4 regions of the Pseudomonas sp. Irchel 3A5 genome follow, and region 2 is predicted to be linked to each of the others. Evidence: predicted binding sites of a transcription regulator. Region 2 holds the regulator's gene; each other region holds the start of a gene.
What was found. Region 2 encodes sigma-54, which starts transcription at its own class of promoters, with help from an activator protein. Its sites were predicted from a motif close to ANTGGCATNNANNTTGCTNT; they were not measured.

Region 1 (7,724 bases), on a different contig from region 2:
GGAAGCCGCCGAATTACCGGCGTCTGCAGCGAGCAGCGCATCGATATCGCTCTGACCGTCATCACCTGTTTCTTCCAGTGCTGCCGCCCACTCATCGGCCAACGCCTGATCTTCAGCAGACGTCATATCGTTTTCATCAGCCATCGGTTGTCCTCGGTGAACATTGATTCAGTGACACAAAAATTTCGGCGAGAAAAACTCAACGCCGCTCTATCGGCTCGATGACTTGCAGCGCCAGATTGCCTTGATGCGATCCCAGCTTGACCTTGAAGGAAGGCACGCCATTGGCGCGCATCACCATCTCGTCAGGCATATCAACCGGAATAATGTCGCCCGGCTGCATGTGCAGAATGTCGCGTAGCAATAACTGCCGCCGAACAACCGTCGCGCTCATGGGCACTGCTACATCCAGAACATCCTGCTTGAGTGCATTGATCCAGCGCTCATCCTGGTCATCCAGATCGGACTGAAAGCCCGCATCCAGCATTTCCCGAATGGGCTCGATCATCGAGTAAGGCAAGGTGACATGCAGGTCGCCGCCACCTCCGTCCAGTTCGATGTGGAAAGTCGATACGACAACCGCTTCGCTTGGCCCCACGATGTTGGCCATGGCTGGGTTCACTTCAGAGTTGATGTACTCGAAGTTCACTTCCATGATGGCCTGCCAGGCTTCTTTCATATCGATGAAAGCCTGGTCCAGCACCATGCGTACCACACGCAATTCGGTCGGCGTAAATTCACGCCCTTCAATTTTGGCGTGACGACCGTCACCGCCAAAGAAGTTATCCACCAGCTTGAACACCAGTTTGGCGTCAAGAATGAACAGCCCGGTACCACGCAACGGTTTGAGCTTGACCAGATTGAGACTGGTCGGCACATACAGCGAGTGAACGTACTCGCCGAACTTCATCACCTGCACGCCACCTACGGCCACGTCGGCAGAGCGACGCAGCAGGTTGAACATGCTGATCCGGGTATAACGGGCGAATCGCTCATTGATCATTTCCAGAGTCGGCATCCGACCCCGGACGATCCGATCCTGACTGGTCAGGTCGTAACTTTTGATGCTGCCGGGTTCAGCAGCGTTTTCGGTTGCAACCAGACCATCGTCCACGCCATGCAACAGCGCGTCGATCTCATCCTGGGACAGCAGGTCTTGCACGGCCATGTCGTGTTCCTACTGCAATACGAAGTTAGTGAAAAGCAGTTGCTCGATCACGGTTTTGCCCAATTCTTTCTGGGCGACTTCCTGAACGCTGGCGGTCGCTTTCTGACGCAGCATTTCCTGACCGATAGGGGATGCCAGAGATTCGAAGGGGATGCCAGCAAACAGCATGACCAGGTTATTGCGAATGACCGGCATGTGCACCTTCAATGCGTCAAGATCAGGCTGACTGCGCGCCAGCATTGTGATGCTGACCTGCATGTAGCGCTGACGACCATTGGAGTTGAAATTGACCACGAACGCCGGCGTCAGCGCTTCGAAAATGGCCGGGTGTTTGGCATTGGGATCAGCCGCTGCGACAGCCGCCGGGTCCACTTTAGGCTCGGAGCTGTGCATGAAAAACCAGGTCGCGCCGACTGAAAGGCCGACGGCCAGCAATAAAGCCACTACCACAATGATGATGAGCTTGAGTTTGCCTTTTGAGCCAGGTTCTTTAACTTCGTCGCTCTTCGCCATGCCAATAATCCGTCACTATTCGGGGGGTTCGCTAATGCGTGACAGAGGGAGAGCAAGTGTTATGCCAGAGTTGCGAGAGGGAGGTCAGGACGGGGGGTTAGCACGGTGGATTTTTATGTGTAGCCCACTGGTTGATGTGCGACGTGGGACCGGCTTTAGCCGGGAAGAGGCCGGGACAGATGCTGAATCTCTATCTGCCGAAATAACCCCTTCCCGGCTAAAGCCGGTCCCACGACACTCGTGATCGCATCGTTCCTACACAGACTCAAGCGTAGTAATCAATCTCGCTGGTACCCACAACTCGCTGAACCGGCTGACTGATCGCAACGCCAGTATCTGCGTCGATACCGTCCGAACCGTCGACGCCATTGACGCCCGAACCGCCATTACCCGTGCCCCGGGCATTGTTGGCCTGTTCTTGCTGCTGGGCCTGGTTCTGCTGATTGCGAGACTGGTCGGAAACGTTCACGTCCACCTGCCCCATCCCCTGCTGGGTAAAGGAATCTCGCAGGCGGGACATCTGGCTTTCCAGCGCTTCACGAACCCCCACATGAGCACTCATGAAGGTCACTTGAGTCTGCTGGTCCGGCGCCATATTGATACGAATATCGAGGCGACCCAATTCAGCAGGCTCCAACTGGATGTCAGCCGACTTCAGGTTCTGACTCGACAGATACATGACGCGCTCCACCACGCCTTCACTCCAGCCACTCTGGTGCATCGCCAGCGGCTGATTCATCAGGGGTACTGCCGGAGCTGCCGCGCGAGGCTGCTGCGCCGCCTGACTCAGGGCCGCAAGACGATCAGCGAAGTTATCCACCCGCGTATCGCCAGCAGCAGCTTTGACATCCTTGAGACCGCCATCGAGCAACCCGTCGAATGATTTATCGCTGCTCTCGGTGCTGGGCTCGTCCGAAACAGATGAACGCTCATCCAGGGCTGCCAGGTTATTGGCGAGCTGGGATGGATCCGTTGCGGCGTTATCGACCTTGGCGTTCTTGCCTGCCTGAGCCGTTGCGTGAGCATTTTGCGCCTGCTGAGCCTGTTGCGCCTTGGCTGCCGCATTCTCCAGAGCAAACTGCAGGGCGGGCATGTCCTCAAGCGGATCAGCGTTCGGATCGAAAGATGCCTCAGCCGGGTCAGCCGCTTGTAAGTTCGGCAAGGCGGTTGAGGCGGCAGCGACATCAACTTTCGGCTTGTCGGTGTCCAGCTGGGTCGTGGCCTGACTGGCAATGGCCTGCAAAGCAGGATCAAGTGCCGGATCAAGGGTCGGTTCCGGGGTCACAATCTGCGCCACTGCCGGATCAACCTGTTCTTCAGCCTTGCCGTCACTGTCGCTGGCAACGGGCTCGGCAGGCAAGGTATTGCCGCTATCGGCAACCGTCGTCGAATCCGAAGCGGCAGCATCGTCCTTGTCGGACGCGGCCTTGTCTGCAACCTGTTTGTCTTTATCGGCGGCAGGTCTGGCCTTGACCGGAGCGTCGCTCGCAGCCGATTTAGCCTGAGCCTGCTTGGCATACACGTCAGAGAAGCTGGAGTTGTCGTCCTTGCCACTGTCAGCCGGCCTGGCTGAGTTGTTGGCAGAACTGGCCTTCTGCGCCGCCACTGGAGTGGCTTGAAGAAGAGCATTGGGGGCGAGTGGCATGTCGATCTCCGCGAAAACAGCTGAATACGCAGAACAGAGCAAGATACGGGCCAAAGACGATCAAGAGCAGCCCCGGTGTCCATGGTGCCGCGCTCTCGCAGCTGACGCGCATGTGTAGGAGCGAGCTTGCCCGCGATAGCGTCAGCACAGGCGATATATTCATTTGCCGACAGATTGAATCGCGAGCAATGTGGATCGCCACCCCGGTCACGCCTACAGGTCCCAAGCTTGCTGCGGGACAGCTTGGTGTCAGGGGTACAGGGGTAACTCCTGCAGAAAATGCATTCCAATCCAGTCGTTTTTGGAGGTTGCTTGATGAGAGAGCGAGTCGACTCAGGGGTGTGCGATAAAAAACTGTCGTTCCGCGTCGAATAACCGACGCACAGTCGAGTATTCGTGATCGAGCGCGGTCAATAGGTCGTCAAGACCGGCACTTTCCTCCCGACGGCTGCGCTCTTCGAGCTCGCGGCACAGGTCGGCAAGGCGCAGGGCACCCATATTGCTGCTGCTGCCTTTAAAGCTGTGGGCCATGAGGCTCAGCTCCTGCAGATCGAACGCGCCCACGCCCATAAGCTGACGCAAACGGGAGATGCGATATTCAGAGTCTTTGAGGAACACATCGAGAAGGGTTGGATACTCGTCTTCCATGACTTCCTGCAACGTCGTCAATACGCTGTAATCCAGATGAATGACCGACACCTTGTTCACTCCTTTGATCAAGAACCCGGGGTTATGCCTTTGCCCCCCAGCAGAATTCCACGCGTGCGATCCGTCCGTCCTCAGACCACGAAGCCTCTTCACTCAACTCTCGCACCAGCGCAAGACCGCGACCGTACAGCTCATTGAGTGTCGGCGGCAATGCAAGAATTGTATCAATGTTGAAACCATGACCACTGTCCTCCACCTGCACACTCAAACGGCCGCCCTCATCCAGGGGGATTACCTGAAAATGTATGCGAATGAAGCCGCTCTCCAGCGCGGCAAGCCGCTCTGCCCGCTGCTGATAATAGCGGGTGAATCCTGACGCGTTACTTTTCAGCGAGGAATCCAGCCCCAGAACGCCATGCTCCAGCGCATTGCTGTAAAGTTCGGTCAGCACGCTGTAGAGCGCGCCGCTCTGATGACGCAAACCATGCACCTCCAGCAACAACTGCAACAGATAAGGCAGTGGATTGAAACGCCTGAGGGTTGAAGCCCTGAACTCGAACGTCGATGACCAGTCCAGCGGCGTGGAGGTGCCGCTGTCCGAGTAAGTCACGGTTCGCGGCCCCAGCTCTGCCTGCTCGACAGCAGTGATCTCCACCATGCTGACGTCATCCCGGGACCGCCCGCCGAACTCGTTCAACGCATGCTGGATCTCCGTGATCAGCAATTGCGGATCGCGATTGGCGTCCAGTACTTCGTGTAGCCGTGCCGGACCAAACAACTGGTCCTTGCTGTCCGCCGTGTCGATCACCCCATCTGATAGCAGAAAAACCCTGTCACCCAAAGCGAAGGGATGAACCTCGGTCCGGTCATCAAACGAGCCCGAATCCAGCACGCCGAGGGGCAGATGTCGGGAAACCAGCGCAGTGCGCTCCCCTGTCGCGGCACTCAGCAAATAACCGTCAGGCAAGCCGCCATTCCAGACCTGAAACTGGCGCTGATTGAAGTTGATACAGACCATTGTCGCGCAGCAGAACATGTCCACCGGCAGGATGCGCTTGAGCTTGGCGTTCATTTCACGAAGGGTTTCAGCCAGGCCGAACCCCTTCGCAGTCATGCCGTAAAACACTTCGGCCAGTGGCATGGCACCCACCGCCGCCGGCAAACCGTGCCCGGTGAAGTCACCCAACAACATGTGCATGTGACCAGCGGGTGTATAGGCCGCGAGCAGCAAGTCGCCATTGAACAGCGCATAAGGCGATTGCAGATAGCGAATATTGGCTGCGTCCAGGCAACCGGAATGCGCCACCTGATCAAACACTTCCTTGGCCACTCGTTGCTCGTTTAGCAAGTAGTCATGGTGCCGGGCAATCAGATCACGCTGCCTGAGAACGGTCTCCTGCAGCAGCCGCAAGCGGTTCATGGCATTGATTTTGGCTGTCAGAACCGTCTGGTTGTAGGGTTTCGCAATGAAGTCATCTCCCCCGGCATCCAGACAGCGTGCCAGGGCCTCGCCTTCGGTCAGCGAGGTCAGGAAGATAATCGGAACCAGCGCCTCACCGGCCAGTTCCTTGATTCGCCGGGCAGCCTCGAAGCCGTCCATCACCGGCATCATGGCGTCCATCAATATCAGTTGCGGCCGGTCCGTCTCAAACAACGCGATCGCATCGGCACCATTGCCGGCACACAACACACGATGCCCTTGCCGGGCCACGATAGTAGACAGCAGGAGGCGGTCACTGGCGTTGTCGTCAGCGATCAGGATGCACAGGGATTCGCTGGACGGTTGCAAGGTTTCAACCTATCTGGAAAAGCTTTGAGAAATTGGAGATGGTCAGGATGGTGATGACATCGGGGCAACAGTTGATCAGACGAATCCGGGAACGCTCGCCCCCGGCATGATCCCGCAGCAACAAGAGCATGCCCAGCGCCGAACTGTCCAGGTAAGTGGTACCACTCAGGTCGACAACATAACGCAGCTCGCTGCCGGACCTTTCATAAGCTTCACGAAAATCCTGATGGGAAGCGAAATCAAAACGCCCAGAGATCGAGATGGTCAGTTGCTGACCGTCGGGAGAAAGCTCAGAAGTGACCGGCATGTAGAATTCCTGAGAGACGTACGTCACGTAATCAAGGTTTAGCACCGCCTTTGAGCGGCGGCAAATTGATTGAAGGCCGATTTTTCGGGAGGTTGCAGGGGCAAGCGGGTGAAAACTGAATGGCTCCATTCACAGATACCGTAATGCTTTGAATTGGAACGCGTTTTCTGTAGGAGCTCACGAGCACCGCGAGGCAGCGATGGCGGCCCGTCTGATACACCGCTATCGCGGCCTCGCGGTGCTCGTGCGCTCCTACAGCTCTAATGTTTGACGCGAGCTATAGCCGCACCCTATCAAGCGTTGTTAAAACGGCGCATGCCTGGGCAAGCGTTGCGATAACTCATCCAGCAGTTTCTGTTCACGCTTGTCTTCCAGTTGGCGGGCTTCGTCGATGTAGCGCTGGACCAATTTGCGCAAGCCTTCAACCCGGGCATAAGCCTGCTGCCAACTGACGCGCGCTTTTTCGACGTTGTCCTGATGCCAGGCCAGACTCCTGCGCTGCTGATCGACAGCGGTATCCAGTTGAGTAAGGAAGCGCTGATAACCCAGCAACCACTGTCCGGAAACCCCATGGGCGCCCTTGTCGATCCATTGTTGCTGGTAATCCAGGCGAAACTGCTCCAGGTCGTTGAGCTTGCCTTCGGCGATGCGCATCTGTCCCTGAAAATGCCCCAGGCGCTGGACGGCCGCGCGCTCTGCGCTTTCGGCCATATCCACCACGGGCGCCAGACGCGCTGCACGACTTACGGCCATGACTTATCAGCCACCCGCCGCCGGGCTGAAGACCGCAGCCAGCTGGGCACTGCTGTTCTCCATGCTCTCGTTTTCATTGAGCCCCTGGCGCAGAAAGCGCACCAGAGTCGGCTGCAGGTGAATCGCCAGGTCGGTTTCACGATCACCACCGGGAACATAAGCACCGACGCTGATCAGATCACGGCTCTGCTGGTAACGTGACCACAACTGTTTGAAATGCTGCGCCTGATTCATGTGATCGGGGGTGACCACCGCGGGCATGACACGACTGATGGACGCTTCGATATCGATGGCCGGGTAATGCCCTTCCTCGGCCAGGCGACGAGACAATACGATGTGGCCGTCGAGTACACCTCGCGCCGAGTCTGCAATCGGATCCTGCTGGTCATCACCTTCGGACAGAACCGTGTAGAACGCGGTGATCGAGCCACCGCCCGCTTCGGCGTTACCGGCGCGCTCCACCAGCTTGGGCAATTTGGCGAAGACCGAAGGCGGATAGCCCTTGGTTGCAGGAGGCTCACCAATAGCCAGAGCGATTTCCCGTTGCGCCTGGGCGAAACGGGTCAGGGAATCCATGAGCAACAGGACGTTTTTACCCTTGTCGCGAAAATACTCGGCGATTCGCGTGCAATACATGGCTGCCCGCAAACGCATCAATGGCGCGTCGTCCGCCGGGGATGCGACCACCACCGAACGCTTGAGGCCTTCTTCACCAAGGCTGTGCTCGATGAATTCCTTGACCTCACGGCCCCGCTCACCGATCAGGCCGACAATAATAATATCGGCCTCGGTGAAGCGGGTCATCATGCCGAGCAGGACGCTCTTGCCGACGCCCGTACCGGCGAACAGCCCTAAACGCTGGCCGCGGCCGACCGTCAATAATCCGTTGATACTGCGAATG
Region 2 (7,724 bases):
CCAAGTTCTCGCAGAAGTGTCAGGGCAACCATTTGCCCGACGGCCTGCTCCGAACCGTACTTGGTCAGAATGCTGAAACCCTGCAGCGACAGCACCATGCCGATGAACATGCCCGACACGACAATAATCGCCAGCGACATGACCCCAACCGAATAGAGCTGCCTGACCAGCAACTGAAAACTACCGCCAATCGAGCTGCGCCCCAGCAAGGCGTGAACCAGGAAAATCGCCGAACGCCCGAGCACAGCCAGGATATCGATTGCGGCACGCCCGAGAAGGCGTACTCGCTCCATTAATGACTTCTTGCGCATCAGCGCTTCCCCAAAAGATCTTCGCGGTAATCCGGCGCCGGATAATGAAACGGCACCGGGCCATCCGGGTTGCCGGTCATGAATTGACGAATGCGGGGGTTGTCCGAGCCCATCAGTTCCTCGGGTGTCCCCTGCCCCAACACCTGACCGTCGCCAACAAGGTAGAGGTAGTCAGCAATACTCGCCGTTTCGTCCAGATCATGAGAGACCACAACACTGGTGATACCGAGCGCATCATTGAGCAGCTTGATCAGACGAACCAGCACACCCATCGCAATCGGGTCTTGCCCCACAAATGGTTCGTCATACATGAGAATCTGGGGGTCGAGGGCGATCGCCCGAGCCAGCGCCACGCGACGCTTCATGCCACCTGACAGCTCGTCGGGCATCAGATCGATGGCACCACGCAGCCCCACCGCCTGCAACTTGAGCAGGACAATGTCACGAATCATTTCTTCCGGCAGCTCGGTGTGGACCCGCAACGGGAAGGCAACGTTCTCGAACACATCCAGGTCAGTGAACAGTGCTCCGCTCTGGAACAACACGCCCATGTGCTTGCGCGCATCGAACAGATCGCTGCGCGACAAGGCGGGCAGGTTCTGCCCGTTGACCCACACTTCGCCCGCAGAAGGTCGCAACTGGGCACCCATCAACCGCAGCAAAGTAGTTTTGCCGCTGCCAGAAGGCCCCATGATGCCGGTGACTTTGCCGCGGGGAATACGAATATCAACATTATCGAAAATGCTGCGCGTACCGCGCCTGAAGGAAACGCCCTTCAGCTCGATCGCGTAGGCGTTATCGGCGCTCATCTAAACTCCTTGCGATGCAGCCTCACGTTCAGCTGCCGAGTCCCTGGCGGGAGACATGCTGTCTCGGTGGGCGGAACAGCGGCGAACTATACCACCGCAATAAGGCCCCGCCAAAGGGCGAAGACGATCAATCAATATCGCTATACACAATTTGCGACACTTCCTACAAACGAGCTCTACCAATCGCTACACAGAACGATTAAACGCAAAGCTTGACGATCAGACGTGAGGGAATCGCGCATTACCGCTATAATCGCCGCCTTTTAACCGGCCGACCGATTTTTCACATGAATCAATCCAGCGACCTGATCCAGTCAGCACAACGCACCATCCGCCTCGAAATCGAAGCTGTGGAGGGTTTGTTAGCGCATATCAACGCAGATTTCATCGAGGCCTGCGAGATGATTCTCGCGAGCAAAGGACGCGTTGTCGTGGTGGGCATGGGTAAATCAGGACATATCGGAAAAAAAATCGCTGCTACTCTGGCGAGCACCGGCACCACCTCGTTTTTTGTTCACCCTGCCGAAGCCAGTCATGGCGACATGGGCATGATCACCTGCGATGACATCATCCTCGCCCTGTCAAATTCGGGAACAACGGCTGAAATCGTCACCTTGCTGCCCCTGATCAAACGTCTCGGCATCAAGATGATCAGTCTGACGGGCAACCCGTGTTCAACCCTGGCTGAAGCAGCCGACGTCAATCTGAGTGCCCGCGTAGAGCATGAAGCCTGCCCGCTGAATCTGGCTCCGACCTCTTCGACGACTGCGGCACTGGTCATGGGCGACGCCCTGGCAGTAGCGCTACTGGAAGCCCGGGGCTTCACGGCTGAAGACTTCGCTTTTTCGCATCCGGGTGGCGCGCTGGGCAGACGCTTGCTGCTCAAGGTCGAGCACGTCATGCACGTCGGCGAACAACTGCCGAAAGTACAGCGTGGCACCCTGCTCCGCGACGCACTGATGGAAATGACCCGCAAGGGCCTGGGCATGACGGCGGTTATCGAGACTGATGGACGACTGGCCGGGATATTCACTGACGGCGATCTGCGCCGCACTCTGGATCGTCCGATTGATATTCGCCTGGCGACTATTGATGACGTGATGACCGTTCACGGCAAGACGGCCCGCCCTGAGATGCTTGCAGCTGAAGCATTGAAAATCATGGAAGACAACAAGATCGGCTCACTCATCGTCGTTGACGAAAATGATCATCCGGTCGGAGCTTTCAACCTGCAGGACCTGTTGCGCGCAGGCGTCATGTAATGGAGATGTGCAAATGACTACCGATCTGCTGCAACGCGGTAAAAATATCAAACTGGCCATCTTCGACGTCGACGGCGTACTGACCGACGGTCGCCTGTATTTCCTTGAAGACGGTAGCGAATTCAAGACTTTCAACACTCTGGACGGCCAAGGCATTAAAATGCTGATCGCCTCGGGCGTGGCAACGGCCATTATCAGCGGCCGCAAGACGCCGGTCGTTGAACGCCGTGCCAAGAATCTCGGCATTGAGCATCTTTATCAGGGCCGCGAAGACAAGCTTGTGGTTCTCGACGAACTGCTCGGCCAGCTCGGCCTGAATTACGAACAGGTCGCCTATCTGGGTGATGATCTGCCAGACTTGCCAGTCATCCGGCGTGTCGGTCTTGGCATGGCGGTGGCCAATGCAGCAACTTTTGTCCGGCAACATGCCCACGGCATTACCCAGGCACGCGGCGGCGAAGGCGCAGCTCGCGAGTTCTGTGAATTGATCATGAGCGCTCAAGGCAGCCTTGAAGCCGCCCACGCAGCCTACTTATAGACAGAAGCCATTTATGCTTAGCAAAAGAATTCGAACGTTTCTGATCCTCGGCGTGCTGGCATTTTTGCTGGCAGCCGCAGGTTATTGGAACATCAGCCCGGAAAGCTTCATGGAGCAACCGGCTGCAACGGTGGACGAAAGCGCCATCGATTTTTACGCAATCAATGCGCATAGCGTGCAGTATTTGCCGGATGGCAAGTTGCAGTACGAAATGACAGCAGACAAGGTCGAGCACATCAAGGCCACCGATGTAACAATGCTCACCACGCCAGACTTGCAGATGTACCGTGGCACCCTCTTTCCCTGGCATATCCAGAGCAAAACGGGTGAGGTTTCCCCTGGTGGCGAGCAAGTCGAACTGATTGACTCGGTTCGCGTAGCACGAACAGACGAAAAAAAACGTACGACCATTATCACCAGCAGTCGAATGACCGTATTCCCGCAGAAGCAATATGCGCAGACCGAGCAAGCCGTTAGAATCGACGGCGCGGGCGGTGTGACTACGGCCAAGGGAATGAAAGCGTATTTGAACGACAGCAGGATGGACCTGCTATCTAATGTAAGAGGACAGTATGAGGCTCGTTAAAACCCTTCCTTTTTTGCTTGGCCTGGGTGCAGCACTGGGAAGCGCGAGCGCCTGGTCCCTGCCGACTGATCGCGATCAGCCGATCCACATTCAGTCCGACGACGCACAACTCGACGACAAGAAAGGCGTTGCCACCTATAAAGGCAACGTAATCATCACCCAGGGCTCGATGAAGATCACCGGTAATACCGTGACCATCACACGTAATGCCCAAGGTGAAGTCGATGTGTTCACATCGGTCGGCAACCTCGCGTACTACGAGCAGAAGCCGTCTGTAGACAAGCCTATCGTTCAAGCCTACGCGATCACTATCCAGTACTACGCTGCGCAGGATCGTATCGTTCTGATCGACAAGGCCAAGGTCATCAACGATGGCAACACGTCCGAAGGCGAGAAGATCGTTTATGACACGGTCAAACAGATCGTCAGCGCTGGTCGTGCCAATGGCGGCAGCAAGGTGACAACACCACGCCCGCGTATTGACATGGTTATCCAGCCGAAAAAGAAAACCGACCAGCAGAAGGCCCAGTAAATGGCGACGCTGAAAGCCCAGCATTTGGCTAAGAGCTACAAGGGCCGTCAGGTCGTTCGCGATGTGAGCCTGTCCATCGAAAGTGGTCAGATCGTAGGATTGCTAGGGCCTAACGGCGCTGGCAAGACCACCTGCTTCTACATGATTGTCGGCCTGGTTCAGGCTGATCAAGGGCGAGTGCTGATCGACGACCTGGATGTCAGCCACCAGCCCATGCACGGCCGCGCACGCGCAGGTATTGGCTATCTGCCTCAGGAAGCCTCGATCTTTCGCAAGCTGTCGGTAGCCGACAACATCATGGCGATTCTCGAAACTCGCCAGGAGCTGGACCGTGACGGACGCCGCAAGGAGCTGGAAAGCCTGCTGCAGGAATTTCACATCACTCATATCCGCGACAATATGGGCATGAGCCTGTCCGGTGGTGAGCGCCGCCGGGTGGAAATCGCACGCGCACTTGCTACCTCACCGAAATTCATCCTGCTCGACGAACCGTTCGCAGGCGTGGACCCGATTTCCGTAGGCGATATCAAACAGATCATCCACCATCTGAAAGCCAAGGGCATCGGCGTATTGATCACCGATCACAACGTCCGTGAAACCCTGGACATCTGTGAAACCGCCTACATCGTCAACGACGGGCAGTTGATTGCCGAAGGCGATTCGGAAACCATTCTCGCAAATCAGCTGGTGAAAGAGGTTTACCTCGGCCACGAGTTCCGCCTGTAAAAAGAACTGTGGTGCCCGGCTTTCAAGGCGGGCAGGACTGGGCCTTGGTGCTGATGGTTATTAAATGCCAGCACGCTCTAGTCAAACACTTCAGTTTCAGGCATATAATTTGCTTATGTACGCGCCCAGGCGCTCGGTAGTGGATGGCGCATGTGCGCCGGCGAATAAGGTGTTAAGCCCCAGCCATGAAACCATCGCTAGTCTTGAGAATGGGCCAGCAGCTGACGATGACGCCGCAGCTGCAACAGGCCATCCGCTTACTCCAATTGTCGACACTGGACCTCCAGCAGGAGATCCAGGAGGCACTGGAGTCGAACCCTATGCTGGAACGCCAGGAAGAAGGCGACGATTTCGACAACGCCGACCCATTGGCTGACAACATCGAGCAGAAACCTAATCCTGATGTCCAGGAGCCGACTTATCAGGAGTCCGCTCCTACTGTGGACAATCTGGAAGAAGGCGACTGGAGCGAGCGCATCCCCAACGAGCTGCCGGTCGATACCGCGTGGGAAGACGTCTATCAAACCAGCGCCAGCAGCCTGCCCAGCAATGATGATGACGAGTGGGACTTCACCACTCGTACCTCTGCCGGTGAGAGCCTGCAAAGCCATTTACTCTGGCAGTTGAACCTGGCGCCGATGTCCGACACCGACCGCCTGATTGCCGTGACCCTGATCGATTGCATCAATAACCAGGGCTATCTGGACGAGACTCTGGAAGAGATTCTCGACGCCTTCGATCCCGAGCTTGATATCGAGCTCGACGAGATTGAAGCCGTGCTGCACCGCATTCAGCAGTTTGAGCCCGCCGGTATCGGCGCGCGCAACCTGAGCGAATGCCTGCTCCTGCAATTGCGTCAGCTCCCGGCAAAAACCCGTTGGCTCAGCGAAGCACAGCGACTGGTCAGTGACTACATCGACCTGCTGGGCAGCCGCGACTACTCGCAGCTCATGCGCCGCATGAAGCTCAAGGAAGATGAACTGCGGCAGGTCATCGAGCTGGTGCAAAGCCTCAACCCTCGCCCCGGTTCGCAAATCGAATCCACCGAAGCTGAATACGTGGTGCCTGACGTCATCGTGCGCAAGGACAACGAACGCTGGCTGGTTGAGCTCAATCAGGAATCAGTCCCGCGCTTGCGCGTGAATCCGCAGTACGCCGGTTTTGTCCGCCGCGCCGATACCAGCGCCGATAACACGTTCATGCGCAATCAGCTGCAAGAAGCACGCTGGTTCATCAAAAGCCTGCAAAGTCGTAATGAAACCCTCATGAAAGTGGCAACGCAGATCGTCGAGCATCAGCGCGGCTTCCTTGAGTACGGCGATGAGGCGATGAAACCACTGGTCCTGCATGACATCGCAGAGGCCGTAGGCATGCACGAGTCGACCATTTCTCGTGTAACCACTCAGAAATTCATGCATACCCCCCGTGGTATTTACGAGTTGAAATATTTCTTCTCGAGCCATGTAAGCACCTCCGAAGGCGGTGAATGTTCGTCCACAGCCATTCGCGCGATCATCAAAAAACTGGTTGCAGCGGAAAATCAGAAAAAGCCGTTGAGTGACAGCAAGATCGCTGGTTTACTGGAGGCACAAGGCATTCAAGTAGCCCGTCGCACAGTAGCCAAATACCGCGAATCACTTGGCATTGCGCCGTCTAGTGAACGCAAGCGACTGATGTGACGAGAGGTACAGTAGTAACCGCCCGAGCACTGGCCCGAATCGGTTCTACGCAACCCGGTTGCTAGCCACAGCGTTCCAGTGGCAGGCAAAAGCCTGCCTCTTTATGCACTGGCAATAAGGAGAAAGCGGTATGCAAGTCAACATCAGTGGACATCAACTGGATGTGACCGACGCCCTACGCGACTACATCACCGAAAAACTCGGCAGACTGGAGCGCCACTTCGACAAGATCACTAATGTGCAGGTCATCATGGAGGTCGAGAAGCTTAAACAGAAAATCGAAGCCACCCTGCACATCCCCGGCTCAAAGGTCGTCGCCAATGCGGAACATGATGACATGTACGCGGCAATCGACCTTTTGACCGACAAGCTGGATAGACAACTGCTCAAGCATAAGGAAAAGCAGCTCAGCCTCCTTCAGGGTGCAACGGCTCGCTGATACCCCCAAAAACATGATCCGATTAGAAAATATCCTGACCCCCGGCCGTTCACTCGTGAACGTGCCGGGCGGCAGCAAGAAAAAAGTCCTCGAACAGATTGCCAACCTGATCGGCAGAGAAGTGCCTGATCTGGACTCGCAAGTCGTGTTCGAGAGCCTTGTCGCCCGTGAAAAACTTGGCTCTACCGGCTTTGGTAATGGCATCGCCATTCCGCACTGTCGTTTGAAGGGATGTGAATCACCCATCAGCGCATTGCTGCACCTGAACGCTCCTGTAGATTTCGACGCTATCGATGGCGCCCCCGTTGACTTGCTGTTTGTCCTGCTGGTCCCGGAAGCGGCTACCGATGCACACCTGGAATTGCTGCGCCAGATCGCCAGCATGCTCGACCGCAAAGAAGTGCGTGAACGCCTGCGTAGTGCCGCGAGCAACGAAGCCCTTTATCAGGTAGTACTGGACGAGCAAAACAGGCATTAATCATGCGCATGATCATTGTGAGCGGTCGCTCGGGCTCCGGCAAAAGCACCGCGCTGGATGTCCTGGAAGACAGCGGCTTCTACTGCGTTGATAACCTTCCGGCCGGTCTGCTCCCGGAACTCGCCGAACGCGCGCTGATCAATACCGAGCTGGCCGAACCGTTGCTGGCCGTCTCCATTGATGCACGCAACCTCCCCAGTCACCTGACGCGCTTCCCGCAGATGCTGGAAGAGGTTCGTTCACGCAACATCCAGTGCGATGTGCTGTACCTGGATGCGGATGAATCGACCCTCTTCAAACGCTTCTCGGAAACCCGTCGTCGCCACCCTCTGAGCAACGCCAACCGCTCGCTGGCCGAGGCCAT
Region 3 (7,724 bases), on a different contig from region 2:
CAGGCTCGGTCAGACGGGTGAAACGCAGAAACGGCAGCGGTGACTGACTTTCATGTTCGGCTTCACGCTTCTCGTCGATTTCAACCTGGCCGCGTGCGCCGATGATGATCGCCTCATGAGGCTCATCCATGCTCAACACATGCAGAATGTTGCCGAACGGATCGATCTGCGCGCGCACCGGGCGCGGCAGGGTCAATTGCCAACTAAGCACTTGCTGGCGCTCGCTGTCGTGTGGCGTCAGACGTAAATACTGGATGCTCGCGCGGACCTGATCCTCATAGTGATAGGTGGTCTCGTGGCTAATTGAGAGTCTCATGCAGCCTCCAGGTAAGAAGTGTGAATGGCGTTACCCAATTGGGCCAGCAGCGGGATGAATTCGTTCAACCACTCGTGCAAGCCCTCCTCCAGTATTTCGTCGATCCCGGTGTAGCGCAGACGTGCATCCAGCTCAGCTGCCAGACGTTGCGCAGGGCGGCCATTGGCACCCGGCAGGCTGGCAAGGATCTGATCCAGCTCTTCAAGACAGGCACTCAGCGAACGGGGCACGTCGGGGCGTAACAAAAGCAGTTCTGCAACATGCCTCGCGCCTGGCGCATCGCGATACAGCTCCGTGTAGGCTTCGAAGGACGACAATGCCCTCAACAGCGCGCTCCACTGGTAATAACCATGAGCCGAGCTGTCGGCATCCACATTGGTGTCCGTGCCACGCAGTTCGAGCATTTCATAGCGAGCATCGAGCATGCGCATGGTGTTGTCGGCGCGCTCGATGAATATGCCCAGGCGAATGAAACGGAATGCGTCATGACGCATGATCGTGCCATATGTGGCACCACGAAACAGGTGCGAGCGCTCTTTGACCCACTCGCAGAAACGACTCATGCCGTATCGGGTCAGACCTTGTTCAGCGATGCCGCGAATCTCCAGCCAGGTGGAGTTGATGTTCTCCCACATGTCCGCGGTGATTCGACCGCGTACCGCGTGAGCACTGGCCCGTGCGGCCCCCAGACAGCTGTAAATACTGGCCGGGTTGCTCGCGTCCAGCGCGAAAAAATGCAGCAGCCGTTCGGCATGCAGCTCACCGTGACGCTCCAGATAATGATCCAGCGTGCCGGTGATCAGCAGTGGCATGGCCAGTTCATCAAGACCGTCACCACGCCCATCCTGAGGCATCAAAGACAACGAGTAGCTGACATCCAGCATCCGGGCGAGGTTTTCTGCCCGCTCCAGATAACGCGACATCCAATATAAATCCGAGGCAGTTCTACTTAGCATTGGCAGGCATCCTTAATCCTCGACCACCCAGGTGTCTTTTGTTCCGCCACCTTGAGACGAGTTCACCACCAGCGAGCCTTCACGCAGCGCGACTCGGGTAAGCCCGCCGGGTACGACGCGGGTTTCACGACCAGAAAGGACAAACGGGCGCAAATCGATATGGCGCGGTGCGATGCCGTTCTCGACGAAGGTCGGACAGGTCGACAGGCACAACGTCGGTTGCGCGATGTAAGCATGCGGCTTGGCTTTGATACGCGCGCGGAACGACTCGATCTCCGCAGCCGTCGAAGCGGGCCCGACCAGCATGCCGTAACCGCCCGACCCTTGAGTTTCCTTGACCACCAGTTGCGGGAGATTGGCCAGCACATGGGACAAGTCAGCAGGCTTGCGGCATTGCCAGGTCGGCACGTTCTGCAGGATCGGTTCTTCATCCAGATAGAAACGGATCATGTCCGTGACATATGGATAAACCGATTTGTCGTCCGCGACACCGGTGCCAATTGCGTTTGCCAATACCACATTGCCGGAGCGATAGGCCGACAGCAAGCCTGGCACCCCCAGCATCGAATCAGGGTTGAACGCCAATGGATCGAGGAATGCGTCGTCTAGACGACGGTAGATAACATCCACCGCTTTCGGTCCATCGGTGGTGCGCATGAACACGCGATCATCACGCACGAACAGGTCCGCACCTTCAACCAGCTCGACACCCATTTCCCGGGCGAGGAACGCATGTTCGAAGAACGCACTGTTGAAACGGCCCGGCGTGAGTACCACCACGCTCGGATTATCCAGCGGGCTGGAGCTCTTCAACGTGTCGAGGAGCAGATTCGGATAGTGATCAATAGGCGCAATGCGCTGCGCGGCGAACAGCTCGGGGAACAGACGCATCATCATCTTGCGGTCTTCGAGCATGTAACTCACGCCGCTAGGCGTGCGCAGGTTGTCTTCCAGCACGTAATACGTGCCGTCACCATCACGCACCAGGTCGACCCCGGAAATATGCGAATAGAGGTCGCGGTGCAGATTCAGGCCCTGCATCGCCAACTGATATTGCTCGTTGGCCAACACCTGTTCGGCGGGGATCACCCCTGCCTTGATAATCCGCTGCTCGTGATAGAGGTCGGCAAGGAACATGTTCAGCGCCTTGACGCGCTGAATACACCCGCGCTCAACCACCCGCCACTCGCTGGCCGGAATGCTGCGTGGAATCGTGTCGAAAGGAATCAGGCGCTCGGTGCCCTGCTCATCACCATAGAGCGTGAACGTAATCCCGGCGCGATGAAACAATAGATCGGCTTCACGCCTGCGCTGAGCCAGAAGCTCAGGGGGCGTCTCACCCAGCCAACGGGCGAATTCCCGATAATGCGGGCGGACTATACCGCCAGCATCGTACATCTCATCATAAAAGGTGCGGATCATGCCGTACTCCTTGTCACCACGGACACCAAGGGCCTTCGCAAGGCCCGTGCCATCGGCATAAACGCTTAAATATCAACTGGTTACATAAAAATCGAAAGCCAACCGCACCATTCCTGTGCAATAAGCTTCCCAACCAGTTCTCCTACGCCTCATTCGGAAGCGTTATTCAACTGCAAAAACTATGACCAGCATAGCCAGAGTTGATTTCACGAGACGATATCGTTTGTCGATAATCAGCGACATCCGAAACACACCGAATTTGTATGCCCCGTTTAAAGTCGCTGTCGAAAATACGAGCGCGCTGCCAGTACCGACTTCCAACCGGGCTGTCCTGACCGAACTTCCCTTTGTGCCACTCGCTGAGTGGCTTTTTTTTTGTCTACCGAAAACTGAACAGATACACCGGTAGAGCCGAGATACTCTGTTTTGCGTTTAGAACATACAAACTAAAACCGGCCAATTCCCAGGCATTTGCCTGGTAATTGACCGGCGATTCACCCTGTCATAGCGCGTTTCATGCGTGTAGCCGCCGGATCTCCTGTCTCACTCCCCAGCCCTCGACCTCTCCGTCCAGCGGAGTAATCGCAGCCTGGAAATCCTGCTCGAAATCACCGATGCCGTCATAAGTCGCGTGCATGACTTTGCTCAATTGCAAGTGCCAGGCACCGTCATCCCGAACATTGATCTGAGTATTGAGAGATTCGCCGCGGTACTGATCTGCAGCCTGCCTTGCCCGTTCCTCGTCCGGGAAAATGGCGTAGAACTCGATGGGATGGATACGTGCGAAGTCAAAACCGCTTTCTTTCATGCGGCGCAGCACGTTGCTGCTGATGTCCTCTTGATAGGCTGTGCTCATGAAACGTCCTCCTATTCAACGATAGATAGAGTTTCAACATTCCCTGCGCGCCGCTCGCGGCAGCGCCACTACACAGCAGATACTCTGCCATACGGGATCAAGCATGTAGCTGACAAGGCCGAGCCTGTTGCCAGACTGGCATCGACATGGAGAAAACGGGAGAAACGCTTCACCCGTCTCACTTGCAGAGTAACCCCATCATTGGTCTTCTGCCAATTCCCGGCGGGGCCATTTTTTCAATGCACTCAGAAAACCTCTTTGATCGAGATGATCTGCACAGCGTTGTGTTCTTTCAAAGACTTGGCCGTGGGCTCGGCTATGCGGCCGTCCAGGTCATTCATGTCCAGCTCGTCAGCGACCGGAACCAGGATGTGGCGAAGACGCTGGGCGGCCTTCTCCTCGCTGGGCAGCTCCTCGGATTCCATCACATGGCTCTGTTGCACACCGTCTTTGTCGAGATACGAAATGTTCCACTGTTTCATCAAGGTCTCCTCGGCAGCCGACAATGCGGCTTACGTGATCTTGACCTTTTGACGCGAGGATTCGTTCACAGGATTTGCAATCACGGCAGTGCGTCGGAACAACGGGCACGCGTGGTCTTGCTGGAGAAAAAGGTGGTGCAGTGGTTCAAGCATGATGCCTCGCGAACAAGTTCGCTCCTACCGGTTCAGCGTTATTTCAGGTAGGAGGCAACTTGTTGGCGAGAGGGTTTCACGCGGTGATCCAGACCCAACACCTCGCGAACAAGTTCGCTCCTACCGGTTCAGCGTTATTTCAGGTAGGAGGCAACTTGTTCGCTAGAGGGTTTCACGCGGTGATCCAGGCCCAACACCTCGTGAACAAGTTCGCTCCTACCGGTTCAGCGCTGTTTCAGGTAGGGGGCAATCTGTTGGCGAGAGGGTTTCATGCGGTGGCTCAGGTCTACGTCCCACAAGCAAGTTCGCTACAGAACATAAACGCGGCGTTTGCCACACAACAAAAAGCCCCTGCACGAGGGGCTTTTTGTTTTACATCACCAGCAGGTCAGTTTTTGCTGGCTTCGACCCCTGCAGTGTTATCCAGCAGGCTTTTGGTTGCCGTTTGCAGGAAGCTGTCGAGCTTCTCGCGCATCTCTTTGGCATCAGGCGCATTCGGAATCACTTCAGCATGCGGCGTATGTCCCAGGGTGTAGGACAGAACCTTAGGCTCCATATCCTTCGGTTCAATCAGAATCCGGTCTTGAGTGACCAAAGCAACTGTCTGCTCACCACCCGACGGCTTGATCACGCCAAAGCCCGTGTCGCCAGCCGGCAGATTGAGCAAGTCGCGTCCCCAACACTGATGACGGGTTTCGCCACCAAGACGACCCATGATCGTCGGCACGATGTCGATCTGGGTTCCTACAATGCTGCTGCGCTGCCCGAATTTATCTTGAACACCTGGGGCGATGATCAGCATCGGCACATTGAAGCGTCCCAGATCCATTTCAGTAATCTGCTGATGATTACCGAAACCGTGGTCACCCACTACAACAAACAGGGTTTCCTTGTAGAACGGCTCTTTTTTGACCTTCTCGAAGAACTGGCCCAGCGCCCAATCCGAATAACGCATCGCAGTGAGGTGCTCGTCCAGCGAGCCTTGACCGGTAACTTTCTCGACCGGCAGATTGGTCGGCAATGCATAAGGTGTGTGGTTGGAAAGGCTTTGAAGCAGCGCGTAGAAAGGCTTGCCCTTCTCCGCACGCGCTTTCAACTCCTGCGCGCCACGATCAAACATGTCTTGATCAGAAACACCCCAGGTCGGATCAGAGAACACTGGATTGACGAAATCTTCACGACCCACAAAATTGGTCATGCCCTGATTACTGAAGAAACCTGACTGGTTGTCCCAGGCGAAGTTACCGTTATAAACATAGACGTCGTCAAAACCACGGGCACTGAGCAACTGCGGCAGGCCAGACAACTTGTGCGCGCCTTCAGGCATGCGCATCAGGTACTCGAAAGCTGGCAGATTGGGGAAGCATGCCATGGTGGCGAACATCCCCTGGTGGGTGTGCGTACCATTGGAGAAGAAGTGATCGAACAACAGTCCTTCTTTGGACAACTTGTCGAAGTAAGGCGTGATGTTCGCCTCATCACCCAGCGCGCCCACGGCATGTCCCGCGAAACTCTCCATCAGGATGACAACGACGTTTTTGATTGGCAGCGTATTCTCTACCGGTGGCGTGAAGTCGCGGCGGACAGAAGCGATATCGCCATCTACCAGTTTGTCGTGACTGGTCAACAGCATGCTACGCACGATCTGCTCCGCCTCAGCCTCAGGCAACGTGGCTTTCCAGGCATTGTCGCGATGCGATGACATGCTGGCCTTGGCCGCGGCGATCAGCGTCAGGGTGCCGTTGAGTCCCAGCGTGTTGGCGAAATTGGATTCCGTGGTGTAAGCATCCCCCCAGCGCAGCGGCGGCCCTTGGCGCAGCGTGCCACGCACGGCAATAACAGCGATCAGTAGGCAAACCACGAAGACGCCAATACGTGCATACCAAGGCGCAACAGTGCGATTGCTGGCATCGCTGACACTGAACTCACCACGCGGGCGAGTTACACGATCAACCCCTTTGAATACCAGGCTCAGCAGCCATGTAACCGCAGCCCAGGCCAGCAAATAGCGCACCACCGGAAAGCCGTACCACAACATGCTCAGAACGGTCTTTGGATCTTCCTTGACGTACTGGAACACCAGTCCATTCAAGCGCTGGTGGAACTCGCGGTAGAAGTCCATCTCCATCAGGCCTAGAAACAGCGTGATGCTGGCAACCAAAGTCAGCCAGAAACGAAAGAAGCCTCGTGCAGCCATGGCCCGGACGCTGAACAACGAGAGCAGCAGCGGGACAACCAGGTAAACCGTCAGACGCAAGTCGAAACGCATGCCGTTGAACATCGCCTCGACAAAGGCAGAGGCTGGTGTATCGCCGATCATCTCGCGGTTATAAACCAGCAAAGCGACGCGCAGGAGCGTGTACATGACCATCAGTACCAATGCACTGAGCAGCGTATAGGCCAGATGCGATTTGACGGTGGGTTGCAGCGAGCGCGACGACGCGTGCTTATGAATCATAGCGTCCGGTTTAGCCATGTTGTTCTAGGATCCGTTGGATTCAAAGTAAGGTTCGAAAAGCAGGTGCGCCCGGCAATGACTTGGCATTGGCGAACGACGGGCGCAAATCTTACGTGATCGCCCAGGATTTAGCAGCGATGCAAGACAGATGTTTTACCTTCAGCGGTAGGAAGTCGGGTGAGAAGTGAGAGGAAAAGCCAGAATAATAAAACCCGGCCACACAATTACCCATCGCGAACGGCTGAAAAGCGCGCGCAATTTTCAATGACGGTGCGTGAAAATTTTGTAGTAGCGAATCGACGGCAATGAGTGCCGTCAAACGTTACGCAGGCTTCGCTCCGTGATAGAAGAAGCCTGCGTAACCGTCGGAGAGGTCAGTCGTTGCTCGGTTTGTTCACAGCCTGCAAGACATACTGCGGCAATGCGAACGCGCCGATGTGCACCTCAGGATTGTAATAGCGCGTAACAATGCCGCTGCCTGCGAAACGCTGACGCAAGGTCTCCAGTGGCAACTTGCGATATGCCGGATCAGTTGCCCCCCATGCAAACGTCATTGCGCCACCGATGTAGGTCGGAATCGCTGCCTGATAGAAATGCCAGTCCGCGAACAGGCCACGCATGCGCCCGGCCGTGGTTTGCACGCCGCTGAGCTGCATGAACGGAGTACCGTTTTGCGTCACCAGGATACCGCCTTCGTTCAGGCAGCGATGGCAGGCCTGATAGAAGTTTTCCGAGAACAACACTTCACCCGGACCAATCGGGTCGGTGGAGTCGGAAATGATCACGTCGAACTTTTCTTCAGTGGTCGCGACAAACCGCATGCCGTCGTCGATCACCAGATTCAGGCGCGAGTCATCGAATGCACCCTTGGAATGTTCTGGCAGGAACTCCTTGCACATTTCCACCACGGTGCCGTCGATTTCGACCATGGTGATGTGCTCGACGGTGTCGTGCTTGGCCACTTCACGCAGCATGCCGCCATCACCTCCGCCGATGATCAATACACGACGGGCCGCGCCATGAGCCAGGATCGGCACGTGGGTCAGCATCTCGTGGTAGATGAACTCGTCAGCTTCAGTGG
Region 4 (7,724 bases), on a different contig from region 2:
TCAGCTTGTCCACTGAAGGACGCGAACCATCGGGCATGCGCAATTTGTCGACGATGGCATCCTTGACCTTCAAGGCGCCGAAATGGGTGTTGTCGATGCCCGACCCGTGGCCGCTGAACTCAACCGCCAGCGAGCCGTCCGGTTCCAGGTGATCGTGCCAGTCAACGTGCAATACGCCGTTGTACAGGTCTTCGGCGTCCTTCATCGGGAAGCGCTTGAGAACCAGCAACACGCGGTTGGCTAAACGCGACCAGAGGCAAAGCCGGTAAGCGGTCTCCATGTCGGCGCTGCCGCGAATGGCTGAGGTATGTTCACGGGTTTCCTCGAGGCCCAGCGCAGTGGCTTCCTCGGCAAGCAGCCCTTCCAGGCCTTTAGGACAAGTGAGGAAAAGTTCGTAACGGTCCGACATGAGTATTCCAGGGCGTAAGCCATAAGCGGCGGGCAACGCATTGCCCGACCAGATTTAAAACAGGCGTCTTTCTTGGAGAACGCCTGCGCGGCACACAATTTGTGCCAGACCACCTCGAACCGATCGGGCTATCAAGGCAGTCATCCCCAGACCATCATGGCCAAGGGACATTTAAAAAATACTATTCAGCACGACAACCGTCGCAATAAAAAGTCACATCGCGACCCTTCGTCGATTCAGGTCTACTTGCAACAGGCCATCATCTGCGGTTGCGAAACAGTTGCAACATTTCTTGCAAGCCTTGCCAGTTCAGGGCTGCCGAAATAATCAACTTTGAAACACCTGCCTGCTTATGTTCCAGTTATTACAAATATGACGTGCTTATGACAAAACGATCATTCACAGCACCCGATCCATTGGTTAGAAATCACCACAGGTTGTCACCGCAATGGTGGGAACACTAAAGCCCGCGACGCCGGCAGCGGGTACCAACGGCAGAAAATTTTCTGCCCGACCTCGACATGAGGTCTCAGGGACATAACAGTCAACAAACGAGGGCAACACCCTATGAGAAGACTTAAGCGTGATCCGTTGGAAAGAGCATTTTTACGCGGATATCAGTACGGCGTTCATGGTAAATCCCGTGAGCTTTGCCCTTTTACTCTACCGTCGGTGCGCCAAGCCTGGATCAATGGCTGGCGAGAAGGACGTGGCGACAACTGGGACGGTATGACCGGCACTGCGGGAATCCACAGACTCAACGAACTTCACGCGGTCGGGTAACCAGGTAACTTCCGATCAGTCCATCAAATCTCTGAAGCCGTATCAAAACCAGAAGCGTCCCATCCGGGCGCCGGGCGCAAGCCCAAGGGGCTCCTTGAAGGAGCCCCTTTTTTGCCCTCAGTATTTGCGCATCGCGGCAATCGCATCCACCGACTCACGAATCAACGCCGGGCCTTTATAGATAAAGCCGGAATAGATCTGCACCAGGCTCGCGCCAGCAGCGATTTTCTCAGCCGCGTGCTTGCCTTCGGTGATACCGCCCGCGGCAATGATCGGCATCCGCCCAGCCAGTTCGCCAGCCAGTACCTTGACCGTATGGGTGCTCTTCTCACGCACTGGAGCACCGGACAGACCGCCCGCCTCGTCACCATGGGGCAAGCCTTCGACGCCGACGCGGCTCAGGGTGGTGTTGGTCGCGATCACCGCATCCATCCCTGACTCGATCAGCGCCGCGGCGACCAGCACGGTTTCTTCATCGGTCATGTCCGGCGCTATCTTGATGGCCAGCGGCACTCGCTTGCCATGCAATTGGGTCAGCGCCTCCTGACGAACACGCAACGCTTCAAGCAACTGCTTGAGCGAGTCACCGAACTGCAGGCTGCGCAGGCCCGGAGTGTTGGGCGAACTGACGTTGACCGTCACATAGCTGGCGTGGGCGTACACCTTGTCCAGACAGATCAGGTAGTCGTCCACCGCGCGCTCGACCGGCGTGTCGAAGTTCTTGCCGATGTTGATACCCAGAATGCCTTTGTAGCTGGCGGCCTGAACCCGACTCACCAGATTATCAACGCCCAGGTTATTGAAGCCCATGCGGTTGATGATCGCTTCAGCCTGCGGCAGACGGAAAATCCGCGGCTTGGGATTGCCCGGCTGGGGACGCGGCGTCACAGTACCGATTTCAACGAAGCCGAAACCCAGTTGGGCAAAGCCGTCGATGGCCGCGCCGTTTTTGTCCAGACCGGCAGCAAGCCCGACCGGATTGGGAAAATCCAGGCCCATGACGTTCACCGGCAGACGCGCCGGGGCCTTGCTTAACAAGCCATTGATGCCCAATCGGCCACCAGCGCCAATCAGATCAAGCGACAGGTCGTGGGAGTTTTCCGGGGAGAGTTTGAACAGTAACTGGCGGGCCAGGTTATACATGGGCGGGCGCGGCTCGTAAGAAGCTGAATTCAGGGCGGCGATTATAGACGTCTGAGCGATTGCGTGCGAGGCATGCCTGCAGGCTTTTGCGGTATAGGTATTTAGATAACCCCTGTTGAGCACCATCCATTGCTGCGGTAACGGCTTCTTTGGGGTTGCGCCCTTACGGCGCCTCACTTTTGAGAAGCGCAAAAGTAAGCAAAACGCTCTTGCCCCACCACTAGGTGCCTCGCCTTGGCTCGGCATGCCCGTAATCCGACATTGCTGCGCGGGGCCGCCGCCACCGGCCATCCATGGCCTGAGGCGGCTAAACCGGCATCCCTGCCGGTTTGCCCCACGCAGCAATATCGAATTCCGGCCGTCGTGGTTTAACGGGGCGCCCAAGATCAAAATCAAAAGCAGATCAAAAGCAAATGCAGCGGTAACAACCCGGAACGGTAGGAGCGAACTTGTTCGCGAGACATCAGCAAAGCCAAAACAGACATCGTCTGACACACCGCTTCGCAGCCTTCGGCAGCTCCTACAGATACCAGGTAAACCCACAAAACCAGGTCGGCTGTCAGGCCGCCGCGCTATTGATTTTGATCTGGGGCGCCCCGTTAAACCACGCTGGCCGAACGCAGATTCTGAAGCGTGGGTAAACCGGCAAGGATGCCGGGTTAGCCGCACCGGGCCATGGATGGCCCATTGCGGCGGCCCACGGTTTCAGATCTGCGGGCGGGCATCCCGAGCCTAGGCGAGGGACCGAGTGATGGGGCAAGAGCGTTTTGGTTACTTTTGGCTGGGCCGGCTTCCGGATCAAAAGTGACGCGCTGTAAAAGCGCAACCAGTATCAGCCCTGACCACGGTAACGGATATGTACACAAGAACTGCTACATCCCCTGACAAAATAAGTGTAGATACCCAAGATCAAGTGAGAACGGCACTGGCATATCGCTTGCTTGGCTTAAGCTAATAGCAGCGTGCCAACGAAGGCCCGATGCATCGACAATGGCGTCGTTCCGTCTTTGCTTTTCTGGCGAAGGATCGAACGACGCTTTTTTTATGAAAGATTTCTGCCAGCCTGGACCGGACGCGCCCGCTCCACCCGCAGTTGTCATGGCAGAGGACAGATGACATTTATGAACGAGCCCACACGAAATCCGTTGGCCTGGGTAGCTGGCAGCGATGCGCCAGAGATGAACAGCCTGGATATCGGCTTCATGCCGCTGTCCGACAGCGCCTCGATAGTCGTCGCTGCGACGCAAGGCTTCGCGCAACCCTATGGTCTGAGCCTGAACCTCAAACGCCAGCCGTCCTGGGCGAGTTTGCGGGACAAACTGGTCAGCGGCGAATTGCACGCGGCCCATTGCCTGTATGGATTGATCTATGCGGTGCAGTTGGGTATTGGCGGAAGCGCGGCTACCGACATGGCCGTACTCATGGGGCTGAACCAGAATGGTCAAAGCATCAACTTGTCGCGGTCGTTGCAAGACGCTGGCGTGATCACTCCTGAGGCGCTGGATCAGCAAGTGCACCAAAGCGGCACAAAGCTGACCTTCGCGCAGACATTCCCTACCGGCAATCACGCCATGTGGCTTTATTACTGGCTAGCGAGCCAGGGCATTCATCCCCTGCAGGACGTGACCAGTGTGGTTGTTCCGCCGCCACGCATGGTCGAGCACCTGCAGGCTGGTCGAATTGATGGGTTCTGCGTGGGTGAACCCTGGGGCGCCAGCGCCGTGGATCAGCAACTGGGCTTTACCTTCGCTACCACTCAGGCAATCTGGCCCAACCACCCGGAAAAGGTGCTGGGCTGCACCCGTGAATTCGTTGAACAGTATCCCAACACCGCACGGGCACTGGTCATGGCTGTTCTGGAAGCCAGTCGCTTCATCGAATCCAGTGACGAGAATCGGCGCAGCACCGCGCAGTTGCTCAGCGGCGCGGATTATCTGGATGCACCTGCCAGTTATATCGAACCCCGCTTGCTCGGTGACTATCGCGACGGGTTGGGCAACCAATGGCACGACCACCATGCTCTGCGCTTTCACGGCAATGGCGAAGTCAATTTGCCTTACCTGTCCGACGGCGTGTGGTTCATGACGCAGTTCCGTCGCTGGGGTTTGCTGCGTGAAGATCCGGACTACCTCAATGTCGCCAAAGGCGTGCACCAACTGGCGCTCTATCGTCAGGCCGCCGAGGCGCTGGACATACCGGTTCCGACGGCGATGATGCGCAGCAGCCAGTTGATCGACGGTAAAGTCTGGGACGGATCAGATCCGGCTGGCTACGCCCGCAGCTTCAAGCTTCACGCCATGGCCAATGCGGCCGTCGCCCTGACGCAATGAGGAGCTGACGATTATGTTGCGTATCCTCTTGATCAATGACACAGCAAAAAAAGTCGGCCGCCTGAAAGCCGCGCTGAGAGAAGCGGGCTTTGAGGTGATCGACGAATCCGGACTGATTATTGACTTGCCCGCCCGAGTTGAAGCGCTTCGCCCGGATGTAATCCTGATCGACACTGAATCCCCTGGCCGCGATGTCATGGAGCAGGTCGTGATGGTCAGTCGCGACCAACCTCGCCCTATCGTGATGTTTACCGATGAACATGATCCGGGGGTGATGCGTCAGGCCATCAAGTCCGGCGTCAGTGCGTATATCGTCGAGGGCATTCACGCCCAGCGCCTGCAGCCAATCCTTGATGTGGCCATGGCCCGTTTTGAGAGCGATCAGGCCTTGCGTGCCCAACTTCAGGCACGGGACCAGCAACTGGCCGAACGCAAACGCATCGAGCTGGCCAAGGGTTTGCTGATGAAAATGAAGGAGTGCAAAGAAGAAGAGGCCTACACCCTGATGCGCCGCCAGGCCATGAGCAAACAGCAGAAGCTGATTCAGGTGGCGGAGCAGATTATCGCGATGAGTGAATTGTTGGGGTGAATCGTAGATTTTTTGGATTTGTGGGAGCAGAGGTTGGTCTGGGCGGCATTCCGACTATCAGGCTGGACGCTATTCACTTAGACCGCGTACACCTTATCGCGGGCAAGCCCGGCTCCCACATGGGAATGCATTACAAAATGAGGTGAATCGTACGATTTTCCAGATGGCCCAGCTTTTGCTAGTTAATCAACACAGGTAACCAACGGCGGTTGCCCCACTTTACGACAAAGACGTCGCACACCTCTTTCGCCAAGGCGAATCGGGTTGCGGCGTTTTTTGCGTTTTGGCCCCAGTGATCGGGGTCGGTGGTGCTGCCGAGGTCGTGGACGCCCACCTGCAAGTCTTTACAGCTTCAAGCCCCTGTGTTTCGGGTCCGTGTCCGAAACGACAGATCTCCCTTTTTGCAGATGAGGTGTTCAATGAATACAAGCTTCTGGAAGGCCGGCCACAAACCGACCCTGTTCGCCGCCTTTCTGTATTTCGATCTAAGCTTCATGGTCTGGTACCTGCTCGGTCCGATGGCGGTGCAAATTGCGACAGACCTGCAACTGACCACTCAACAACGCGGCCTGATGGTGGCAACGCCGATTCTGGCAGGCGCCCTGCTGCGCTTTGTGATGGGGATTGTGGCGGACCAACTGTCGCCGAAAACCGCCGGGATCATCGGTCAGGTCATCGTTATCCTGGCGCTGTTCACTGCCTGGAATCTGGGCATCCATACCTACGAGCAAGCGCTGTTGCTGGGCGTATTCCTCGGCGTAGCCGGTGCATCGTTCGCCGTCGCGCTGCCGCTGGCTTCCCAGTGGTATCCAGCAGAGCATCAAGGCAAAGCGATGGGCATTGCCGGTGCAGGCAACTCAGGCACCGTACTGGCCGCGTTGATTGCTCCGGTGCTGGCTGCGGCGTTCGGCTGGAGCAACGTGTTCGGCTTTGCGGTCATCCCGCTGGTCCTGACCCTGATCGCGTTTTCGCTGATGGCACGTAATGCGCCGGAGCGGGCGAAACCCAAGTCCATGGGCGACTACCTCAAGGCGCTGGGTGATCGTGACAGCTGGTGGTTCATGTTTTTCTACAGCGTCACCTTCGGCGGCTTCATTGGTCTGGCCAGCGCCCTGCCCGGCTACTTCAACGACCAATACGGGCTGAGCCCGGTCACTGCCGGTTACTACACCGCGGCCTGCGTATTCGGTGGCAGCCTGATGCGCCCACTGGGCGGCGCACTGGCCGACCGTTTTGGCGGTATCCGCACCCTGGCAGGCATGTACGCGGTGGCTGCTATCTGCATCGCGGCCGTTGGTTTCAACCTGCCCAGTTCCTGGGCAGCACTGGCCTTGTTTGTCGCAGCGATGCTCGGTCTGGGTGCCGGCAATGGCGCTGTGTTCCAACTGGTGCCACAACGCTTTCGCAAGGAAATTGGCGTCATGACCGGCTTGATCGGCATGGCTGGTGGTATCGGTGGTTTCCTGCTCGCGGCAGGTCTGGGCTCGATCAAGCAACACACCGGCGACTATCAGATGGGCCTTTGGTTGTTCGCGTTTCTTGGCGTGCTGGCGTGGTTCGGCCTGCTTAACGTCAAGCGCCGCTGGAGAACCACCTGGGGTTCGGCAGCCGTCACCGCTGCTCGCGTCTGAGTCACTTGATGAGCTTGCAACTGAGCCTTGCTCAATTCAGCGCCAGTGGGCCGCGGGCGGAGAATCAGGACGCCATGCGCCTGGTCACTCCGGCCCCGGCCCTTGCCGCCAGCAAGGGCTATCTGTTTGCCCTGGCGGATGGCGTCAGTCAGTGCGCTGATGGCGCTCTCGCGGCGCAATCAACCTTGCAGGCCTTGGCACTGGATTACTACTCGACGCCTGAAACCTGGGGCGTCGCCCAATCCCTTGACCGCCTGCTGCTGGCGCAAAATCGATGGTTGCAGGCCAACGGCTTGCTGACCACGCTGAGCGCGCTGGTGCTGCGTGGCAGGCGTTTCACCCTGGCTCACGTCGGCGATTGCCGCGTCTATCGCTGGCACGGCGGAGAGCTGCAACGCATCAGTGAAGACCACGTCTGGGAACAGCCCGACATGCAGCACGTGCTCAAACGCGCGCTGGGGCTGGATCAATACGTGGTCATGGATTACCTGGACGGCGAGTTGCGCGAGGGCGAACGCCTACTGTTGCTCAGCGATGGTGTCTGGGCAACACTGGGTGATGCCAGCATTCGCTCGATTCTCGCCGAACAGGAGGACCTGGATCGCGCCGTGCAGACGCTCGTCAGCGCCGCCCATCTGGCAGGCAGTCAGGATAACGCCAGCGCTGTATTGATTCGCGTCGATGCGCTGGGTCAGGATGACCTTGGCGACGCACTCATTCAGCTTCAACAATGGCCGCTGCCGCCATTACTGAAACCCGGACAACTTTTCGAAGGCTGGCAGATTCAAGGTCTGCTGGCTGAGTCTCGCCAGTCATTGCTGTATCGGGTCAACGATGCG

Region 1: a site for sigma-54 is predicted at 3,362-3,381, ahead of CKW31_RS10975 (flagellar hook-length control protein FliK). Genes of this name have one in related genera too.
Region 3: a site for sigma-54 is predicted at 2,729-2,748, ahead of CKW31_RS21055 (circularly permuted type 2 ATP-grasp protein). Genes of this name have one in related genera too.
Region 4: a site for sigma-54 is predicted at 3,260-3,279, ahead of CKW31_RS13710 (CmpA/NrtA family ABC transporter substrate-binding protein). Genes of this name have one in related genera too.

What each region holds. Positions count from the first base shown of each region.
Region 1 covers NZ_FYDU01000006.1:4,260-11,983, forward strand. The annotation lists gene fliN (flagellar motor switch protein FliN) at 1-144, opposite strand, end outside; gene fliM (flagellar motor switch protein FliM) at 200-1,168, opposite strand; gene fliL (flagellar basal body-associated protein FliL) at 1,178-1,681, opposite strand; gene CKW31_RS10975 (flagellar hook-length control protein FliK) at 1,947-3,326, opposite strand; gene CKW31_RS10980 (Hpt domain-containing protein) at 3,660-3,974, opposite strand; gene CKW31_RS10985 (fused response regulator/phosphatase) at 4,057-5,763, opposite strand; gene CKW31_RS10990 (STAS domain-containing protein) at 5,768-6,070, opposite strand; gene fliJ (flagellar export protein FliJ) at 6,374-6,823, opposite strand; gene fliI (flagellar protein export ATPase FliI) at 6,830-7,724, opposite strand, start outside.
Region 2 covers NZ_FYDU01000008.1:162,554-170,277, forward strand. The annotation lists gene mlaE (lipid asymmetry maintenance ABC transporter permease subunit MlaE) at 1-311, opposite strand, end outside; gene CKW31_RS15150 (ATP-binding cassette domain-containing protein) at 311-1,120, opposite strand; gene CKW31_RS15155 (KpsF/GutQ family sugar-phosphate isomerase) at 1,408-2,382, shown strand; gene CKW31_RS15160 (HAD family hydrolase) at 2,396-2,920, shown strand; gene lptC (LPS export ABC transporter periplasmic protein LptC) at 2,934-3,506, shown strand; gene lptA (lipopolysaccharide transport periplasmic protein LptA) at 3,493-4,038, shown strand; gene lptB (LPS export ABC transporter ATP-binding protein) at 4,039-4,764, shown strand; gene CKW31_RS15180 (RNA polymerase factor sigma-54) at 4,950-6,443, shown strand; gene hpf (ribosome hibernation-promoting factor, HPF/YfiA family) at 6,574-6,882, shown strand; gene ptsN (PTS IIA-like nitrogen regulatory protein PtsN) at 6,896-7,360, shown strand; gene rapZ (RNase adapter RapZ) at 7,363-7,724, shown strand, end outside.
Region 3 covers NZ_FYDU01000013.1:123,552-131,275, forward strand. The annotation lists gene CKW31_RS21045 (transglutaminase family protein) at 1-316, opposite strand, end outside; gene CKW31_RS21050 (alpha-E domain-containing protein) at 313-1,272, opposite strand; gene CKW31_RS21055 (circularly permuted type 2 ATP-grasp protein) at 1,285-2,694, opposite strand; gene CKW31_RS21060 (ribonuclease E inhibitor RraB) at 3,209-3,550, opposite strand; gene CKW31_RS21065 (hypothetical protein) at 3,796-4,032, opposite strand; gene CKW31_RS21070 (LTA synthase family protein) at 4,574-6,661, opposite strand; gene speE (polyamine aminopropyltransferase) at 7,018-7,724, opposite strand, start outside.
Region 4 covers NZ_FYDU01000007.1:221,518-229,241, reverse strand. The annotation lists gene rlmKL (bifunctional 23S rRNA (guanine(2069)-N(7))-methyltransferase RlmK/23S rRNA (guanine(2445)-N(2))-methyltransferase RlmL) at 1-409, opposite strand, end outside; gene CKW31_RS13725 (hypothetical protein) at 482-736, shown strand; gene rmf (ribosome modulation factor) at 977-1,192, shown strand; gene CKW31_RS13715 (quinone-dependent dihydroorotate dehydrogenase) at 1,310-2,335, opposite strand; gene CKW31_RS13710 (CmpA/NrtA family ABC transporter substrate-binding protein) at 3,457-4,665, shown strand; gene CKW31_RS13705 (ANTAR domain-containing response regulator) at 4,679-5,254, shown strand; gene CKW31_RS13700 (NarK/NasA family nitrate transporter) at 5,674-6,885, shown strand; gene CKW31_RS13695 (bifunctional protein-serine/threonine kinase/phosphatase) at 6,894-7,724, shown strand, end outside.